DNA from 3 places in the Actinomadura citrea genome. Region 2 is predicted to be linked to each of the others. Evidence: riboswitches for the same ligand, from Rfam matches in the RefSeq annotation. Region 2 holds a riboswitch; each other region holds the start of a gene.
The links. A riboswitch is a leader RNA that binds a small molecule or an ion and turns the genes downstream of it on or off. The one in region 2 is predicted to bind thiamine pyrophosphate.
Positions count from the first base shown of each region.

Region 1: it holds a riboswitch for thiamine pyrophosphate, as region 2 does, so the genes downstream of both, thiC (phosphomethylpyrimidine synthase ThiC) here and BJ999_RS01410 (purine-cytosine permease family protein) in region 2, are expected to answer to the same signal.
Region 3: it holds a riboswitch for thiamine pyrophosphate, as region 2 does, so the genes downstream of both, thiO (glycine oxidase ThiO) here and BJ999_RS01410 (purine-cytosine permease family protein) in region 2, are expected to answer to the same signal.

Region 1 covers NZ_JACCBT010000001.1:4,443,595-4,446,844, forward strand. Annotated here, with positions in the region: gene thiC (phosphomethylpyrimidine synthase ThiC) at 159-1,925, opposite strand; TPP riboswitch at 1,921-2,034, opposite strand; gene BJ999_RS20735 (hypothetical protein) at 2,085-3,080, opposite strand.
Region 2 covers NZ_JACCBT010000001.1:270,781-274,030, forward strand. Annotated here, with positions in the region: gene BJ999_RS01395 (LURP-one-related/scramblase family protein) at 1-282, shown strand, start outside; gene BJ999_RS01400 (SSI family serine proteinase inhibitor) at 409-870, opposite strand; gene BJ999_RS01405 (rhodanese-like domain-containing protein) at 918-1,253, shown strand; TPP riboswitch at 1,328-1,444, shown strand; gene BJ999_RS01410 (purine-cytosine permease family protein) at 1,437-2,783, shown strand; gene BJ999_RS01415 (sensor histidine kinase) at 2,848-3,250, shown strand, end outside.
Region 3 covers NZ_JACCBT010000001.1:3,057,042-3,060,291, reverse strand. Annotated here, with positions in the region: gene BJ999_RS14425 (Rv2175c family DNA-binding protein) at 19-393, opposite strand; gene BJ999_RS14420 (NAD(P)/FAD-dependent oxidoreductase) at 452-1,687, opposite strand; TPP riboswitch at 1,780-1,893, shown strand; gene thiO (glycine oxidase ThiO) at 1,883-3,010, shown strand; gene thiS (sulfur carrier protein ThiS) at 3,007-3,207, shown strand; gene BJ999_RS14405 (thiazole synthase) at 3,210-3,250, shown strand, end outside.

The DNA of each region.
Region 1 (3,250 bases), 4.2 Mb from region 2:
ATCCGCGGCTTTTGGAACGGTCCCTCGATCCTATCCGCGCCGTTGCCCCGGCCTGCGCCCGGACGCGCCGGACGCGCCCGGACACGGACCGGGCCCGCCGCGCACGGTGCGCGGCGGGCCCTGCGCTCTTCCCGGCGTTCCTGTGGTGTTGCGGCCGGTCAGGCGTCGGCGGACGAGATCGGGAGGTTCACCCGGCCGCCGGCGGCCCTGAACTCCTCGGCCTTCTCCCGCATCCCTGCGGCGAGGGCCTCCCCGTCGGCGAGGCCGCGCTCGGCCGCGAACCGCCGCACGTCCCGCGTGATCTTCATGGAGCAGAAGTGCGGGCCGCACATCGAGCAGAAGTGCGCGGTCTTCGCCGGCGCCGCCGGCAGAGTCGCGTCATGGAACGCGCGGGCGGTGCCGGGGTCCAGGGACAGGTTGAACTGGTCCTCCCAGCGGAAGTCGAACCGCGCCTCCGACAGCGCGTCGTCCCACGCCTGCGCGCCCGGATGGCCCTTGGCGAGATCGGCGGCGTGCGCGGCGATCTTGTAGGCGATCACGCCGGCCTTGACGTCCTCGCGGTCCGGCAGCCCGAGATGCTCCTTCGGCGTGACGTAGCAGAGCATCGCGGTGCCGTGCCAGCCGATCATCGCGGCGCCGATCGCCGAGGTGATGTGGTCGTAGCCGGGCGCGATGTCGGTGGTCAGCGGCCCGAGCGTGTAGAACGGCGCGCCGTCGCACCACTCCTGCTGCAGGTCCACGTTCTCCTTGATCTTGTGCATCGGGACGTGCCCGGGACCCTCGTTCATCACCTGGTTGCCGAACCGCGCCGCGATCCGCGTCAGGTCGCCCTGGGTGCGCAGCTCGGCGAACTGGGCCTCGTCGTTGGCGTCCGCGACGGAGCCGGGACGCAGCCCGTCCCCGAGCGACCAGGTCACGTCGTAGGCGGCGAAGATCTCGCAGAGCTCCTCGAAACGGGTGTAGAGGAAGTTCTCCTCGTGGTGCGCCAGGCACCAGGCCGCCATGATCGATCCGCCCCGCGACACGATCCCCGTCTTGCGCCGTGCCGTCAGCGGCACGTAGGACAGCAGCACCCCGGCGTGGACGGTCATGTAGTCCACGCCCTGCTCCGCCTGCTCGATCACGGTGTCGCGGAAGACCTCGTAGGTGAGTTCCGCCGGGTCGCCGCCGACCTTCTCCACCGCCTGGTACAGCGGGACGGTCCCGACCGGCACGGGCGAGTTGCGCAGGATCCACTCGCGCGTGGTGTGGATGTCGCGGCCGGTCGACAGGTCCATGATCGTGTCGGCGCCCCAGCGGGTCGCCCACGTCATCTTCTCGACCTCGTCCTCGATCGAGGACGCGACGGCCGAGTTGCCGATGTTGGCGTTGACCTTGACCAGGAAGTCGCGCCCGATGACCATCGGCTCGATCTCGGGATGGTTGACGTTGGCGGGCAGCACCGCGCGGCCGGCGGCCAGCGCGTCCCGGACGAACTCCGGGGCCACGCCCTCGCGAAGCGCGGCGAACTCCATCTCCGGCGTGATCTCCCCGCGCCGCGCGTAGGCGCGCTGCGTCACCGCGCCGCCGGTGGCGCGCCGCGGCCGGCGCGGCAGGACGCCCTCGCCGTCGGCCTGGGGGAGGCGGCCTCCCCCGCCCGCGGGGACGGCAGGGGCCGACGACCGGCGCCCGTCGTCCTCGGGGCGCGCCGCCCGGCCCTGGTAGGGGGCGGTGTCGCCGCGCTCGGCGATCCAGGACTCCCGCAGCGGCGGCAGCCCCCTGCGCACGTCGGTCTCCTGCTCGGGATCGGTGGACGGCCCGGACGTGTCGTACAGGACGACGACGTCGCCGTTGGTCAGCGGCACCTCCCGCATCGGGACCCGGATCTCCGGGCGCGAGCCCTGGAGGTAGGTCTTGCGGGCAGCTGGAACCACAGGTTCGGTCATGACGACTCGATCTCTCCCTACGCCGGCATTACCCGGTCAGGTTCATGCGGTCAGCGGCCGTCCCAGCCGCTATCTCAGCCCGGTACGCCGGGCCCCCGCGATCTGTCGCCCACGACGTTAACCCGCGCGGCCCCGCTTGCCGCAACCGCCGTCCATGGGCTAGAACGCGCCCGCGCGGATCGCGACGGGCAGGGCGAGGGCCAGGGTGCGGAGGGGGTCCGGGGCGGACGGCGACCGCTCCAACTCCATCCGGGCCTCAGCGCCGTCGCCGTCGCCGATGCGCAGCGTGGCCGAGTGCCGGCCGTCGATGCCGGTGACGACGTGGCCGTCGCCGGTCGCGCGGGTGCTGCCGAGGAGCATCCCGCCGGCGGTGTGGAAGGACGGCTCGCGCCGGCCGCGCACGAATCCGAGGGGGCGGCCGTCCGCGTCGAGGACGCGCACGCGGTCGCGGCCCGGCAGCCAGGACGGGCCCCGGAACACCAGCAGCGCGGCGGCGTGGGGGTCGCACAGCACGATGGTCCGCCCGCCGCGCCGGCCGCAGGCCACGGCGAGGACCGCGCCGCCGCGCCGGTCGCGGTACCGGCCCCTGCCGTCCACGACCAGGTGGCGGGCCTGGGCCAGGGCGCCGTCCGCGGGCGGCGGCACCTCCTCGCCCTCATCGTCGACGACGCGCCAGGCGGCGCCGAGGATGCCCGTGGTCGCGGTCCGGACGGCCGGGAGCCATCCGGACGGGAGCGACCCGCCGGCGAGCAGCGCCACCGCATTCCCCTCGACCTCGGCGACGGCCGCGGCGACCGGCGCCTGCTCCGGGTCGAGCCAGAGCGTCCAAACCGGGTCGCCGACGGGCCACCTGATCCCTACCGCGTCCACGGCTCCGGCCGGGACGGCCGCCTCCCGCCTGCCGCGGCGGAGGACCACCCCCTTCTCGCCGATGCTCACGATGAGGCGGGTCCGGTGGAGCCGGGCCGCCCAGAGGACGGCGGCGAGGGCGGCGAGCAGGCAGCCGCCGCCGCAGGGCGGCAGGATCTGGCGGGCCTTGTCCGGATCGAGGATTCCGGTGCCGGGGCGGGTCGCCAGGACGAGGGCCGCGCCGGCCGCGAGCGCGGCGAGAAGGGCGCGGAACGGCCATCGGTAGGCTCGCGCGCCGAGCGTCATCCGGAGTCCGGGCGAGGGGACAGCAGGCGGGGGGACGGACAACTGTCAGCCCTTCGTGACGGGGTCTGCAGAACTATAGGGCGGGCCTCCGGCCCCGCAGGCGCCGCCGGGAAAGATCATTCGCGTGGGCGCGGGCCGCGGTGCGCGGATCACGCGAGTGGGGGAGAATG
Region 2 (3,250 bases):
ATGCGCGGCTGGGAGATCCTCGACCCGCACGAGCGGCAGATCGGCTACTACGAGCTGCTGAGCGGCCGGATCACCGACTGGCAGCAGCAGGAGCTCGCCCGGATCCAGCGCGGCTTCGACGGGATGGGCGAGTTCCTCTCCCAGGTGTTCACCGGGGCCGACCGCTACGTCCTGCGCCTGCACGTCCAGTTGCAGGAGCCGATGCGCACGCTCGTGCTGGCCTGCCCGCTGGCGTTCGACACCGCCGTCGCCCAGAACCGCAGCATCGGCGGCTGGCTCTGACCGGCGGCCGCACGCGCCGTGAGACGGGTCAGGCCCCGGCGGGCGCCGGGGCCTGACCTTCGGGTCGTGAACGGAGCCGGAACGGGGATGGCTCGTCCGGATGGATCGAGATGGGTCGGGACGGGGTCAGCGGACCTTCGGGACGTTCCCGAAGACCGGGCCGATCTGGCTCCAGCGGTGCAGCTGGCAGCCGTCGTCACGGGTGAACGTGGTGTCGATCTGCTTGCCCTGCCAGGTGCCCTTGACCGTGGCGATCTCCGGACCGCCGTAGATCTCGGTGCACATCTGGTCCTTGGGGACGGGTGTGAAGGGTTCCTTGACCTTGGTGAGCGCCGCGCAGGCGCCCGCCGCCTCGGGATGGTCGCCGCCGGGCGGGTCGCAGGTCAGCCGCCAGGTCTTGGCGGGCGCCTCCTTGGAGGCCTTGACCTGCACGGTCAGCGTGTCCGCCGGTGAGCCGGACGGCTGCACGGATGTCGTGCCCGAAGGTGCTCCGGCGGAGTTCCCGTTTGCCTGTTCGTCGCCGCAGGCGGCCGTGGACAGGAGCATGGCCAGCCCGGGCGCTGCCAAAAGGAGCGTCCGATACCGCATGCGTGATTCGACGCAGGGGGGCTTCGCGCGGTTCCATGGGGGGTGTGATGAATTTCGGGGAAGACGTACCGGCCGTGGTCGCCGCGGACGTTCCGCAGGACGGCTACCTGCTGGACGTCCGGGAACAGGACGAGTGGGACGCGGGCCACGCGCCCGCGGCGGTCCACATCCCCATGCGCCAGCTCGGCGACCGCGCGGGGGAGGTCCCGCGCGACCGGGAGGTCTATGTGATCTGCCGGTCCGGGGCACGGTCCGCGCAGGTCACGTCCGCGTTGAACCAGGCGGGGTGGCTGGCGAGGAACGTCGACGACGGCATGCACGGGTGGGCCGAGGCCGGGCGCCCGATGGAGGGTGCGGGGGACGGCCCGCCCTACGTCGCGTGATCTAACGGATGTTGTGTGATCTGACCCGGATGCCCCCTTTTAGGGCGTGACGGGCGGTTGTACGATCGGGCCTGACCGATAACCGCGGGAGCTCGGGCCACAGCCGGGCTGAGAGGGCGGCCTCCAAGGCGTCGCCGACCGCATGAACCTGTCCGGGTAATGCCGGCGTAGGGAGCGTGTCCCGTGACGTCTGATGTCGACAAGCGCCCTCAGGGCGAGCACGCCCGCGACGAGGTCCCGTACACCCTCGACGAGCCGGCCCCCAAGGTCCTCGGATTCTGGGACCAGAGCGCCTTCTGGGGGAACCTCGGCGTCAGCCTTCTGGCCTTCTCCGGCGCCTACACCGTCCTCGCGCCGGACGCCGACGGCCGGCCGACGATCTCGATCATGGCGGGCATCGTCGCGATGGCCGTCGGGACGATCCTCGGCGGGCTGATGCTCGGCCTCGCCGCCGTGCCGGGCGCGCGCACCGGGCAGCCCGCGATGGTGCTGCTGCGCGGCCTGTTCGGCGCGAAGCTGTCGTACGCGCCGACCGTCCTCAACATCGCCCAGCTCGTCGGGTGGGGCACCTTCGAGCTGATCGTCATCGCCGACGCCGCCCGCGAGCTGTGGGACGGCGTCCCGCGCTGGGGCTACGTGGTCGCCGCCGGCGCGGTCACGACCGTGCTGACGGTCTGGCCGCTCGGCTCGGTGCGGTTGCTGCGCCGCTACGTGACCGTCGCGGTGGCGATCGCGCTCGTGTACTTCTACGTCCGGCTCGTCCGGGAGCCGCTGCCCGACCTGACGCAGGGCTCGTGGGGCGGGTTCTGGCTCGGCGCGGACGCCGCGCTCGCCGTGTCGATCTCCTGGGTCCCGGTCGCCGCCGACTACACCCGGCACGCGCGCACCGAGCGCGGGGCGTTCGGCGCCGCGGCCGTCGGCTACTCCGTCACGCAGATCGTCGCCTACGTCCTCGGGCTGCTCGCGCTGGCGCTGGTCGCGGGCGACTCGGGCAAGATCTTCGACCCGTTCCTCGGCGCCTCGCTGGGCGTGGTGTTCTTCGCGGTGTTCGTGCTGCGGGAGGCCGACCAGTCGTTCGCCGACACCTACTCCACCGCGGTGTCGATCCAGAACCTGTTCCCCCGGGCCGACCGCCGGGTGCTGAGCGTCGCGCTCGGCATCGGCATCACCGTGCTCGCGCTGGTCCTGGACATCGGCGACTACGCCGGCTTCCTGTCACTGATCGGATCGGTGTTCGTGCCGATGCTCGGCGTCCTCGCCGCCGACTTCTTCCTCGGCCGCCGCCGGGCGGGCGGCTGGGACGTCTCGCGGACCGCGCCGTCCCGCTGGGGCATGATCGCGGCATGGGCGATCGGGTTCGTCGTCTACCAGCTCGTCAACCCGGGCACGGTCGCCCGCTGGACCGCGTTCTGGTCGGACGTCCGGGACGCGCTGCACTTCACGCCGCAGACGTGGATGAGCGCCTCGCTGCTGTCGTTCCTGGTCGCAGGGGTCGCGGCCCTGCTCATCGGCAGGCTTACCAGACGGTAAGGTTTGGGTCGAAAGCAAGTTTCGGCGCAAGTTGCCCGGCGGCAGGCCGGAGTGCGGTGGCACGATGACAGACGTGTATCAGCACGTGCACGATCCGATCGCGCGGGCCGTCATCGAGAGCGCCGCCGACGCGATCGTAGCCGTGGACCAGCGGCACCGGGTCACCGTGTGGAACCCGGCGGCCGAGCGCATGTTCGGCTGGAGCGCCGAGGAGGTGCTCGGCCGGGTCCCGCCGATCGTCCCCGACGAGCTGAAGGCCGAGCACAACGCCGTCCAGGAGCGGCTCCTCACCCGGCCCGGCGGCGAGGGCGACGGCGACGGCGGGCAGATCTCGATCGCCACCCGCCGCTTCCACCGCGGCGGACGGCTCATCGACGTCCGCATCGACACGAGCCTGCTGAAGGATCCGAGCGGCACGCTGCTCGGCTGGGTCGGGGTGTACCACCCGGTCGAGGACGACGAGATCG
Region 3 (3,250 bases), 2.8 Mb from region 2:
TGCGCCGCCGGCGGCGGCCTAGAAGGCGAGCGCCTGGGCGCGGCGGCGGACCTCGGTCCCCCGGTTCTCGGTGAGCGCGTCCACCGGCGTCCCCGGCAGCGTGTCGTCGGCCGTGAACAGCCACCGGATCGTCTCGGCGTCGTCGAAGCCGGCGTCCGACAGGAGGGTCAGGGTACCGGGAAGACCCTTGATGACCTGGCCGTCCTTGATGAAGGCCGCGGGCACCATCGGCTCCCCGCCGCGGCGCACCGCGAGGATGCGGTGCTCGTGGATGAGCTGCTTGATCCGGTTGGGCCTGATCCCGAGTCTCTCGGCGGTCTCCCCGAGGGTGAGCCACTCGCCGGCCAGGGCGTCGGTGCGGGGGTCCAGTGCGCTGTCAACGGTTGCGTGCATCTGCGTCACGCCCCCTTGCTACCACGCCTTCGGAAGACTCAAACCCGCTGCGCAGCCGTTACGTCCCCGCCGATCGCTCTGCGCGAACAGCCTGCCGGACGGGGACGTCCGGGTCGGCGATCGCCTCCGGATCCACCGGCGTCCCGGCGGCGATCACACGCCTCGCCTGCACCAGGTCGCGGGGCCGGCCGACGGTGAGGATCGCGTCGAGGCGGTCGCCGGTCAGCCACGCCACCGCCCACCTGGGGTCGGACGGGTCGCCCCTGCGCACGAGCCGCTCGGACGCCGAGTGGTCGCCCGCGTACTGGACCATGCGCCCGAACTGCTCCGACCAGAAGTACGGGGCGGCGTCGTACACGGCGTCCCGGCCGAGGAGGGCCGCGGCGGCGACCTCGGGGGCGTTCAGCGCGGTGTCCCAGTGCTCGACGAGGAGCCGCCGCCCGTAGCGGTGCGACCACCAGGCGGCGCAGTCGCCGACCGCCACGACGTCCGGACGCAGCGCCCCGGTGTCCTCCTCGCCCATGTAGGTCCGGAACGAGCCGTCGGTGACGACGCCGCGCTCCAGCAGCAGCCCGGAGCCCTCCAGCCACGACAGGACGGGCCGCACCCCGACGCCGACGACCACCTCGTCGGCGTCGACGCGGCCGCCGCCGGCGAGGGCGAGGCCCCCGTCGCGCACCTCCGCGACCTTGACCCCGGTCCGCAGTTCGACGCCGGCCTCGGCGTACCAGGGGGCGGTGAGCGCGCCGACCTCGGGCCCGATCGCGCCCGCCAGCGGGGTGTCGGCCGCCTCCACGACGGTGACCGCGCAGCCCCGGCGGGCCGCGGTGGTGGCGACCTCGGCGCCGATCCAGCCCGCCCCGACGATCACGATGCGGGCGCCCGCGGTGAGCCGGGCGCGCAGGTCGCGCGCCTCGTCGATCGTGCGCAGCACGTGCTGGCGCCCCTCTCCCGGCAGCGTGATCGGGGCGGCGCCGGTCGCGATCACGAGCCCGTCGAAGGGCAGGTCGCCCGCCGTGGACTCCACCGTTCCGCCCCGTCCGGGCTCGTCCAGCCGCAGGCCGGTGGCGCGCTCGCCGAGCAGCAGCTCGCAGCGCAGCGCGTCCCAGTCGGCGTCGACGGTCGTGTCGTCGGACTCGCCCGCGAGGACGGCCTTCGACAGCGGCGGCCGGTCGTAGGGCCGGTGCCGCTCCGCCGACACGAGGGTCAGCGCACCCTCGTACCCCTTGCTCCGCAGGGCCTCCACGGCGCGCACGCCGGCCAGCCCGCCACCCACGACGATGACCCTCTCCATGAAGGTCACCCTAACGGGCGGCGATCCGGGGATGGACAGGTGTCCAGGCAGTTGCCCGGTTCGCCGAGGTCGTAAGGTGGGGGCAGCAGAACAGCACAGAGCGCGGGAGTCCGGTGCGACCGGGCTGAGAGGGCGGCTGAACGGGCCGCCGACCGCCACGACCTGATCCGGATCATGCCGGCGAAGGGAGCGCGCATGCAGATCGTCATCATCGGCGCCGGGGTGATCGGCCTGGCCACCGCCTGGCGCACCGCCGCCGGCGGCGCCGCCGTGACGCTCGTCGATCCCGCGCCCGCGTCCGGGGCGTCCTCCGTGGCGGCGGGCATGCTCACCCCGGTCAGCGAGCTGACCTACGGCGAGGAGCCGCTGCTGCGGCTCGGCCTCGCCTCCCGCGACCGGTACGGCGCCTTCGTCGCCGAACTGGAGGAGCTGACCGGCCTGGAGACCGGCTACCGCACCGACGGGATCCTCGAGGTCGCCTTCGACTCCGACGACCTGCGGCACCTGGACGACCTGCGCCGCTTCCAGGAGGACCTGGGCATCCCCGCCGAGGCGCTCACCGGCCGCGAGTGCCGGCGGCTGGAGCCGATGCTCGCGCCCGGCGTGCGCGGCGGCCTGCTCGCCCCCGAGGACGGCTCGGTCGACCCCCGCCGCCTCGCCCCGGCGCTGCTGGCGGCGTGCGAGCGGCTGGGGGTCCGGCTCGTCCGGCGGCGGGCCGAGCGCGTCGTCGTCGAGAACGGTGCCGCCGCCGGCGTGGGCCTGGACGACGGCACCGTGATCCCCGCGGACCGGGTGCTGCTGGCCGCGGGGCCGTGGTCGGGCGACCTCGGCGGCCTGCCTCCCGGGACCGTTCCACCCGTCCGCCCGGTCAAGGGCCAGGTGATCCGGCTGCGCACCCGCGCGCCGTTCCTGCGGCGGGCGACCCGCGGCCTCGTCCGGGGGTCGTCGGTCTACCTGGTGCCGCGTGCGGACGGTGAGATCGTCCTCGGCGCCACGCAGGAGGAGCTGGGCTTCGACACGCGCGTCACCGCCGGCGGGCTGTGGGAGCTGCTGCGCGACGCCCGCGAGCTGCTGCCCGGCATCACCGAGCTGGAGTTCGCGGAGGTCCGCGCCGGGCTGCGGCCCGGCTCCCCCGACAACGCGCCCGTGATGGGCCCGACCGCGCTGCCCGGGCTGCTCGTGGGCACCGGGCACTTCCGCAACGGCATCCTGCTCACGCCGGTGAGCGCCGACATCCTGTCCGCGATGCTGCTGGACGGGCCCGTCCCCGAGGTCGCCGGGCCGTTCGCCCCCGACCGCTTCTCCCCCGAGGTGAGCGCATGAAGGTGATCGTCAACGGTGAGGCGCGCGAGCTGCCCGACGGCGCGAGCGTGGCCGAGGTCGTCGCGTCCGTCACGGCCGTCGCGACGGGCGTGGCGGCGGCGCTGAACGACGAGGTCGTCCGGCGCGCGGAGTGGGAGGCCACGCCCCTGCGGGACGCCGACCGCATCGAAGTGCTGACCGCGGTCCAGGGAGGTTGAGGATGGACACCGGAAAAGCGGGCCCCGCAGAAGCGGGCACCGA